Regions from separate parts of the Streptomyces sp. Je 1-4 4N24 genome, predicted to be linked through region 1. Evidence: riboswitches for the same ligand, from Rfam matches in the RefSeq annotation. Region 1 holds a riboswitch; each other region holds the start of a gene.
The links. Region 1 has a riboswitch for glycine ahead of SLV14N_RS37365 (hypothetical protein). Riboswitches for the same ligand answer to the same signal wherever they lie in the genome.

Region 1 (3,268 bases):
CAGACCACCGGGCAGGATCCCCTCACGGGACATCCCCCGCGTCACACACGCCTGCATGACCTGCCAGATCTCCAGCAGACCCGCGCGGATCTCGTCCTCGGTGCGCCAGGCCTTCTCGTTCTCCAGCATCAGAGAGGGGATCGACAGGCCCGTCTCGCGACTGAGGTTCAGTAGTTCCGCGGCTGTCCGGAAGGGGTACTTCAGGACGGTGTCATCGAGCTTGATGCGGTCCTCGCCCACCGCGTCCTCGTCGATGACGAAGCCCCCGCCCACCGAGTAGTACGTCTTCTCCAGCAGCGGTGCACCGGTGGTGTCATAGGCGAAGAGCGTCATGCCGTTGGCGTGGTACGGCAGCGCGCGGCGGCGGTGCAGGATCAGTCCGGTCGACTCGTCGAAGTCGATCTCGTGGGCGCTGCCTGTCTCGGCGCCCAGCAGCCGCAGCCGCTTGATGGAGCGGATGCGCTCGACCTCGCCGTCGGCGGATTCGACATCGACGGTACGGGGGGAGTGGCCCTCCAGCCCCAGCAGTACGGCCTTCGGCGTGCCATGGCCGTGTCCTGTCGCGCCGAGCGAGCCGAAGAGTTCGGCGCGTACGGAGGCAGTGCGAGGGAGCAGGCCATCGCGTTGGAGGCTGAGCACGAACATCCGGGCGGCGCGCATCGGGCCGACCGTGTGGGAACTGGAGGGTCCGATACCGATGGAGAAGAGGTCGAATACGCTGATGGCCATGCCATCCTCCGTGGGTCGCTGGGGGCACCGGCCAGTTCGGGACGGTGTCGCTCAGACAGGTGGTGTGAAGCCGGGCAGGGGCGGCAGGGTGGTTTGTCGCAGCGCGACGCACCGCCGGCCTTTGCGGCGGTCAGCTCTCGTAGACGTCGATCGACGGGCAGGAGCAGAGGAGATTGCGGTCGCCGTGCGCTCCGTCGACAGGGCGGACGAGGAGCCAGTACTTGTTACGGCCGGCCGTCGTCATCGGGTACGCCGCGGTGTCCCGGCTGTAGAAACGCTCCCCGTCGCGTGCCGGCATCTGTGCCGTGTGGGGAGCGTCGTGGGAAGGGCGCACAGCTCGGCTTCGGTCCGGGCCTCGGACGCCGGGGCGGGAAGCCGCGACCCGCGGCGGTCGCGCAGCGAGCCGGGCACCGCGGCGTCGATCAGTTCGTCCCGCGAACCGAAGCCGAGGTGGGAGAGCATCGTGGACGGCTCTTCGGCGTCCGGTCCGATGTGGCGCACGGAGAAGGGTGCGGTCCGTTCCAGAGCGGCGAGCGACTGGTGGGACGGGGTGTCGGGGAGAGCGGCGGGGTACGCCATGGAGACTCCTCGGGCCTGGCGCGCACCGTCGAACGGGGCACGCGATCGAGTGAGCCTCCCCCTCTGTCATTGGCCTGAGAGCTTCACCGCGCTGGGCGGCTTGCACCGTGGGCGAGACGCATGAGCGTCTGCTTTCCAGAGTCCACCTCCACTGCGCGGTAACGAGGCCTGAGAGTTTCCGGGGAGGATTTGCTCCTTCGGCGCCACGCCACTGGGGTGTGGGCTCTCCCGCGCAGAATCGTCGGTGGTTTTTTCAGTTGTGGTTCGCCGCACCGTACGGTGATCGACACACCGCCGTCAAGAGCTGTCCGCAGCGGGCCCGAGCACGCGCCGGGCTCGCACGGCGCGGCCCTGAACTGGGAAAATGGCGCGTTGTTGGCCGTCAGCGGACGCCGCTGTCCGCGTACCGGTGAGTATCGATCAATCCCTTCCCGCCCCCGTCGGTCGAGTCCCTCCAGGCAGTCCGCCAAACCACCCGCGCTCCCCGCAGAAGGACGAGATCCTCTCTTACGGCCCTCGCCAAACGAAGCGGCACCGAGGGCGTCTCCGGTACAAGTGAGTGTCCGAACGGCACCATGCTGTTCGTCGGCGGGGACACCTTCAACGGCGATCATGTACCGCAGCCGGGCGAGCCCGCCGATGACTGGCGCGCGCCGGTCGGCCTGCGCTCCAGCAGCGCGGACCTGAACAACCTGCGTATCGATGGCAGCGTCGGCGTCGATCACGCCAACAGCCTGGTCGACGAGCCGCACAGCCCGGTCGGCGACAAGGCCACGACGGCGATCCCGTCCGATGTGTTCGTCGTCGATGGCGTCATGTACATGCACCTCATACGCGGCGTCATCTACGATCAACCGCGAGGTGGAATCGGGGATGCTGCTGCACCGGGTACGGAAGGACAGCCTCGGCAGCGCGGACGCATACGAGCCATGGGGCTACGCCGACGGCGCCTGGCGGTGGGGCGCGCCCCCGACGACTGTCTTCGGGACCCGGAAGTGGGGCGAGATCTGCTTCCGCGCCATGGCTGGCAAGTACGTCCTCACCTGGCTGAACAGGAACGCGCTGTCGATCCGGGCGATGGTCTTCCCGCTCCCGACGTCGGACCTGACCAGGACGCTGGAGCAGACGATGATCCTGCCCGGCATCCCGGGGCAGGAGGCAGCCAACTTCGTGGCGAGCCCGTACGGCGGATTCGTCATCCCCGGCTCGACGTTCGGCAACTTCCACATCATCGTCAGCCAGTGGTACGACCCGAAGAGCCGTAGGAGTGACCAAAGTAGTTGATCTTCTTCTCACCCAGCGACCTACGGATCGCGTCCATGTCCCGGACGGTGCTCAAGGTGTCGGCGTGGTCGAAGACCGGTCCACTGTGTCGTCGGCAGTCCTTGCGCAAGGTGCGGTTGAAGTCGGTGAGTCGATCGAACTCCGCCTGATTGCGGGGGTAGGCCGACGGCCGTTGGTCCAGCAGCTTCTGCGAGCACTTCACCGGCTGGCTGCCCCCGACACCCCGGGGGTCGAACCCGATGATGTCGAACTTTTCCTGGACGTCCGCGCTGAAGTGGGACTTGGCGCGCCGTACAGCGAAGTCCACTCCTGAATCACCCGGCCCGCCCGGGTTGACCAGCAGCACACCGACCCGGCGGTCCGGATCGGTCGCCTTGCGACGAGCCACCGCAAGATCAAACTTTTTACCCGACGGACGTGCCCGGTCGACGGGCAGGCGCAGAGTCCCGCATTCCGCTGCGGCGTCCTGGGGGCATGGCTTCCAGTCGATGGCTTCCTGCGTCGTCGCACTTCTGCCAGGAGAGCCGGCATCCGCCTCCACACCGGGCGTCGACGCTCCGGCAAATAATCCAACGGCGAGCACTCCGGTGAGCGCCCTGAAGAGCGGTTGCATCAAGCCCCTTCCGAGGGTCTTACGAAATGAATCACGGGGGTTGCCCTCAGCCGAGCCTGACAG
Region 2 (3,268 bases), 730 kb from region 1:
GTTCAGGTGCGAGACATCGCCGCCGAACTTGCCGGGCTCGGCGAGCCCGACCAGCGCGTTGAGGTTGGCACCGTCGACATAGACCTGGCCGCCGGCGTCGTGCACCGCCGCGCAGATCTGGGTGATGTGCTCCTCGAACACGCCGTGGGTGGAGGGGTAGGTCACCATCAGGACCGCGAGCTCGTCACGGTGCTTCTCGATCTTGGCGTGCAGATCGTCGGTGTCGACCTCGCCGTCCTCACCGGTCTTGACGACGACGACCTTCATTCCGGCCATCACGGCGCTGGCGGCGTTGGTGCCGTGTGCCGAGGACGGGATCAGGCAGACCGTGCGCTGCTCGTCGCCGTTGGCGCGGTGGTAGGCACGGACGGCCAGCAGACCGGCCAGCTCGCCCTGCGATCCGGCGTTCGGCTGGATGGAGACCTTGTCGTAGCCGGTGACCGTGGCCAGCCGCTCCTCCAGCTCCTGGATCAGCGTGAGGTAGCCCTGGGCCTGGCCGGCCGGCGCGAACGGGTGCAGCTGGCCGAACGCGGGCCAGGTGACCGGCTCCATCTCGGTGGTGGCGTTCAGCTTCATCGTGCAGGAGCCGAGCGGGATCATGCCGCGGTCCAGCGCGTAGTCCTTGTCGGCGAGGGTGCGCAGGTAGCGCAGCATCGCGGTCTCGGAGCGGTGCTCGTGGAAGACCGGGTGGGCGAGGTAGTCGTCGTGGCGCAGCAGCGCCTGCGGCAGCGCTTCGGCGGCGGCCGCGTCCAGCTGCTCGACGTCACCGTTCACGCCGAAGGCGCCCCAGACACCGGCCAGCTCCGCACGCCCGGTGGTCTCGTCACAGGCGATGCCGACCAGGTCCGCGTCGACCTGCCAGAGGTTGACCCCAGCCTCACGGGCGGCGGCGACGACCTCGGCGGCCCGGCCGGGAACCCGCGCGGTCAGCGTGTCGAAGTACGCACCGTGCACGATCTCCACCCCGCCGGCCCGCAGGCCCTCGGCGAGGACCGCGGCGTAGCGGTGGGTGCGCCGGGCGATGGTGCGCAGGCCCTCGGGCCCGTGGTAGACCGCGTACATCCCGGCCATGACGGCGAGCAGCACCTGCGCGGTGCAGATGTTGCTGGTGGCCTTCTCCCGGCGGATGTGCTGCTCACGGGTCTGCAGCGCCAGGCGGTAGGCCTTGTTGCCGTCGGCGTCGACGGAGACGCCCACCAGACGGCCGGGGAGGCTGCGGGCGAACTGGTCACGGACGGCCATGAAGCCGGCGTGCGGCCCGCCGAAGCCCATCGGGACACCGAAGCGCTGGGTGGTGCCGACGGCGATGTCCGCACCGAGCTCACCGGGCGGGGTCAGCAGCGTCAGGGCGAGCAGATCGGCGGCGACGGTGACGATCGCGCCCAGCTCGTGGGCCTGCTCGATGACGGCGCGGGGGTCCCGCACCGCACCCGAGGCGCCCGGGTACTGCAGCAGCACACCGAAGACACCGCGCTCGGCGATCTCGGCCGGAATGCCGTCGGACAGGTCCGCGACCACGACCTCGACGCCGGTGGGCTCCGCACGGGTCTCGATCACGGCGATGGTCTGCGGCAGACAGTCGGCGTCGACCAGGAAGACGCCCTGCTTGACCTTGCCGACCCGGCGGGACAGCGCCATCGCCTCGGCGGCGGCGGTGCCCTCGTCCAGCAGCGAAGCACCGGAGGTGGGCAGTCCGGTCAGGTCGGCGACCATCGTCTGGAAATTCAGCAGCGCCTCCAGGCGCCCCTGCGAGATCTCCGGCTGGTAGGGCGTGTACGCCGTGTACCAGGCGGGGTTCTCCATGACGTTGCGCAGGATCACCGGCGGGGTGAACGTGCCGTAGTAGCCGAGACCGATCATGGAGGACAGGACCTGGTTGCGGTCCGCCAGGCCCTGCAGCTCCTTGAGCACCTCGGCCTCGGTACGGGCCTGCGGCAGGCCGAGCGCCTCGGCGCTCTTGATCACATCGGGTACGGCGGCGGCGGTGAGCTCGTCCAGCGACCCGAAGCCGATGTGCGCAAGCATCTTGGCCTGCGCCGCGTGATCGGGACCGATGTGCCGGCGCTCGAAGGGGGTGCCGCGTTCCAGCTCGGTCAAGGAGATGCGATTGGTGGTCATCTGCGGGGGCCTCCTGGTCAGTACGACCTACGAGGGGCACCACGGCACGGGTGCCCGGACGGCCTCCCCCTCTGTCATCTCAACCTGAGAGCTTCACCGGCCCGCGCGTGGCGGTCCGGCTTTCACCGTCGGTGAGGAGGGGTCCCGGCGCTGTGCCTTCCGTGGCCCGCCCTGCTTTCCAGAGTGACCTCGTCCATGCGGTACGTGTGCCTGAGAGATTCCGGGGAGGATTTGCTCCTTCGGCGCCCTGGTCGCGAACGACAAGGACTCTCCCGCACGGGGTCTGCGGCCAATCGCCAGCCTACCAGCGCGCCACTCGAAGGATCCTTCGAGTGGCCAGGGCATGAAATGTGCCGTTTGGTAGTTGTCACAGGGCAGTTGCGACCAATTGGAGGGGCCGTGCAAACCGATATCGATCCCCGAAGCCTGATCGGCCGCAAAGCGTTCGACCGTAACGGCGCGAAAATAGGGACCATCGACGAGGTCTACCTCGATGATGCGACGGGGGAACCGGAGTGGGCGGCCGTACGCACCGGACTCTTCAGCCGGGATGCGTTCGTCCCCCTGGAGCCCAGCAAGATGGTCGGTGAGGGCCTGCACATTCCCTACGACCGCAAGCTGATCAAGGACGCGCCGGACTTCGGCGTGGGCCGCCATCTCTCCCCTGAGCAGGAACTTCAGCTCTATCACCACTACCGTCTGGATATTTCTTCCCCGACCGATCCGGTGTCCCCCGGCTCCGGCGACAAGAACTTCGGCAAGATCGCCGGCTCGGACGACTGATCGCCCGCAGGCGCCCCGCCCACCAGCGGCAGGGGCTCCCCCGGCCGCAGTGCCGGGTCCTCGACAGCAAAGGTCCGCACCCTCCCCGGTGCGGACCATGGCGTTTCGAAGCGCACGGTCACTCTCCCCACCCCGCTCCCCTGCACCCAGCCGGCGCCGTACTCGTCGTGCACCACGTCCAGCCCCGGATGCCAGCGCCGCGGCCGCTCCTCCTCGGCCTCGTGCTGCTCTGTCCCCCCGGCCTCCTCCGCCGCTGCTGCCGCAGCCGTCGCGGCCTCCTCCGCCTCCCGCTCCGTCGCCAGCTGGGCGAACAGATCCTCTTGTGTGAAGTCCGCCAGGCCACTCACCCCCACGCCCAGGAGCCGCA
Region 3 (3,268 bases), 5.8 Mb from region 1:
CGGTGAAGGACATGTGCGAGCCGATCACCCGCAGGAACTCCTGCTCGGAGCTGTAGACCGGGACATAGGGCGCGCCGTCGAGCTCGACGGTGGGCAGGTCGAGGCCGCGGGCGCCGAAGCCCGCGCTCTCCGGGCCGCCGCCGCTGGGCAGCGGCACCCACAGCCGGCTGCGGCCGAGGACCTCGACGATCCGGCCGCCGGCACCCGGGTGCCCGACCGACGCGGACAGCACCTCTTCGAGCTCGTTCGCCGGCCACGCCAGCTGCGGTATCCCCTGCTCCGGAAATGTCATGTGCACCCACCCGTTCCAAACCGCGCCATCTGGCCAAAGACCCTAAACGAGAAGGCGCTCGGCGCGGCGTGCGGGGGCGTGCCCGGCGACGCACGGGGCGGTGTCCTAGTGAAAGCTGACCGTCTCCAGGGCGCTCGCCGCACGCCGGTCGAGGAGGACGGCCGAGCAGAAGCCCTTCGGCAGCCGGGCCGACTCCGCGGCGCCGACCAGCCGGCCCACCGCCCTGCGGTGCCGTGCGAAGGCGTACCCCGACACCCCGCGGCCCCGTGACTCCTGGCCGGAAAGCGCCACCTCGGGTGCCACATCGAGCAGCACCAGATGCGCCCCGCGGCCGCCGCGCAGCGCCGAGCGCGCGATCCAGCGGCGCACCCACGCCAGCGTCCCGCAGTCGTGCACCACCACACTGTCGCCGGAGCGCAGCGCACGGCCCAGGGTCAGATAGTGGGCGGCCCGGACCAGCGGGCGGTAGAGGCCGTACGGCAGCCGGTGCAGTCTGCCGCGCTCCCAGCGCGCGCGGACGTCCTGGGAGTCGATGCGGTGCACCACGGCGCCGTGCCCGTCCAGCGGCGGTACGACGCGGTGCATGAGGGTGCTCTTGCCGCTGCCCGGCAGCCCGGAGACCACGACCAGGTCACCGGCCGGAAACCGCAGCTCGGCGGCGTCCGGCGGCCGTCCGTCGCTCCGCAGGTCCACGACCTCGGTGCGGCGCCCCGGCCGGATGACGGGCCGCGGCGCACGGCCGGCCCGGGACATGGCGGCGGACGGCGCCGTCCGCACGGCGTCCGGGGGCACGACCCCTGAAGTCGCCCCGAATGCCGCTTCGCTGTGCACCGTGATCGCCCTCCCCGTCCGTTCTGGTCCGGTTCGAGTCCGTCCCCTACCCGCAGAGTGTCAAGAAAAGGTAATGCCCATCAAGGCGATTGTCCGATCTGCCCACGTCGTGGGCGGGGCGACGACGGGGGCTCCTTTTCTGGCGATCCCGTGCAATGATGTGGCCGCCACGTGCACACCAGAGCTCATCCGTGCACCGCCAACTGCATACCGGCCGCTTGAACCCGTGCGGGAGAGTCCCCGGCCGCCATGGCGGGGCGCCGAAGGAGCAAGTCCTCCCTTGAATCTCTCAGGCCCCTATACCGCGCGGGCGAGGCAGATCTGAAAAGCGAGCCACTGCCCGGCCTACGGGGCGGCTCCACCCAAGGTGCAAACCGGGTCCGTTCGCGGGATCCCGGTGAACCTCTCAGGTTCCGATGACAGATGGGGAGAACGTCTTGTCACCCCTGCCTGGGAGCCCAGAACCATGACTGATGCCCCCCGTCGCACCGCGCTGGATGCCACCCATCGCGCGCTCGGCGCGACCATGACCGACTTCGCCGGCTGGGACATGCCGCTGCGCTACAGCAGCGAGCGCGACGAGCATGTCGCCGTCCGTACCCGCGCCGGCCTCTTCGACCTCTCCCACATGGGCGAGATCACCGTCACCGGCCCGCAGGCCGCCGACCTCCTCGACTACGCGCTGGTCGGCAACATCGGCGGCGTCAAGACGGGCCGCGCCCGCTACACCATGATCTGCGAGGCCGAGGGCGGCATCCTCGACGACCTGATCGTCTACCGTCTCGCCGACCAGGAGTACATGGTCGTCGCCAACGCCTCCAACGCCCAGGTGGTGCTGGACGCGCTCACCGCGCGGGCGGGCGGCTTCGACGCCGCGATCCGCGACGACCGGGACGCCTACGCGCTGCTCGCGGTGCAGGGCCCGGAGTCCCCCGGCATCCTCAAGGCGCTGACGGACGCCGATCTGGACGGTCTCAAGTACTACGCCGGGCTGCCCGGCACGGTCGCCGGTGTGCAGGCGCTGATCGCCCGTACCGGCTACACCGGCGAGGACGGCTTCGAGCTGTTCGTCCGGCCGGCGGACGCGGTCGCCCTCTGGGAGGCCCTGAACGAGGCGGGCAAGGACGCCGGTCTGGTGCCCTGCGGGCTCTCCTGCCGGGACACCCTGCGCCTGGAGGCGGGCATGCCGCTCTACGGGCACGAGCTCACCACCGCGACGACGCCGTTCGACGCGGGCCTGGGCCGGGTCGTGAAGTTCGAGAAGACCTCCAACAACGGGGACTTCGTGGGCCGTGAGGCCCTGACCGCGGCCGCCGAGCGGGCCGAGACCCGGCCGCCGCGCAAGCTGGTCGGTCTGGTCGCCCAGGGCCGCCGGGTGCCGCGTGCCGGATACCCGGTGGTCACGGCCGACGGCACGGTCATCGGCGAGGTCACCTCCGGGGCTCCGTCCCCCACGCTCGGCAAGCCGATCGCCATCGCCTATGTCGACGCGGCCTACGCCACACCGGGCACCGAGGGTGTCTGCGTGGACATCCGTGGAAGCCATGAGCCGTACGAGGTCACCGCTCTGCCGTTCTACAAGCGGCAGAAGTAGCGGTTCCCCCGCGGCAGTCACGGCGGCGCGCGCCCGCGCGTCTCACTGCGCAAGACCCCATTCACGATCACACCCTCGCGTACAGGAGAATCGAGCCATGAGCAACCCCCAGCAGCTGCGCTACAGCAAGGAGCACGAGTGGCTGTCGGGCGCCGAGGACGGCGCCTCGACGGTCGGCATCACCGAGCACGCGGCCAACGCGCTCGGCGACGTCGTCTTCGTGCAGCTCCCTGAGGTCGGCTCCACGGTCGCGGCGGGCGAGACCTGCGGCGAGCTGGAGTCGACGAAGTCGGTCAGCGATCTCTACTCGCCCGTCGACGGTGAGATCACCGAGATCAACGAGGATGTCGTCAATGACCCCTCGCTGGTGAACTCCGCCCCGTTCGAGGGTGGTTGGCTGTTCAAGGTGAAGATCAGCGGCGAGCCGGGCGAACTGCTCTCGGCCGACGAGTACGCCGCCTTCATCCAGAGCTGAGCCCCGGCTCTCCCCGTTTCCGGCCTCGCCCGGACGGGGGACCTCCGACCCGCCACCGCCCGAGGGGAAGCTCCCC

Region 2: linked by a shared signal. The riboswitch ahead of gcvP (aminomethyl-transferring glycine dehydrogenase) and the one ahead of SLV14N_RS37365 (hypothetical protein) in region 1 are both predicted to bind glycine.
Region 3: linked by a shared signal. The riboswitch ahead of gcvT (glycine cleavage system aminomethyltransferase GcvT) and the one ahead of SLV14N_RS37365 (hypothetical protein) in region 1 are both predicted to bind glycine.

Annotation. Positions count from the first base shown of each region.
Region 1 is NZ_CP110836.1:8,610,004-8,613,271, reverse strand. It holds gene SLV14N_RS37370 (L-serine ammonia-lyase) at 1-729, opposite strand, end outside; gene SLV14N_RS37365 (hypothetical protein) at 970-1,308, opposite strand; glycine riboswitch at 1,455-1,549, opposite strand; partial or broken gene SLV14N_RS37360 (DUF4185 domain-containing protein) at 1,869-2,592, shown strand; gene SLV14N_RS37355 (alpha/beta hydrolase) at 2,543-3,205, opposite strand.
Region 2 is NZ_CP110836.1:7,877,998-7,881,265, reverse strand. It holds gene gcvP (aminomethyl-transferring glycine dehydrogenase) at 1-2,118, opposite strand, end outside; glycine riboswitch at 2,307-2,403, opposite strand; gene SLV14N_RS34505 (PRC-barrel domain-containing protein) at 2,518-2,901, shown strand; gene SLV14N_RS34500 (DNA polymerase IV) at 2,811-3,268, opposite strand, start outside.
Region 3 is NZ_CP110836.1:2,808,663-2,811,930, forward strand. It holds gene SLV14N_RS11830 (enhanced serine sensitivity protein SseB) at 1-292, opposite strand, end outside; gene SLV14N_RS11835 (AAA family ATPase) at 398-1,045, opposite strand; glycine riboswitch at 1,343-1,438, shown strand; gene gcvT (glycine cleavage system aminomethyltransferase GcvT) at 1,590-2,717, shown strand; gene gcvH (glycine cleavage system protein GcvH) at 2,815-3,192, shown strand.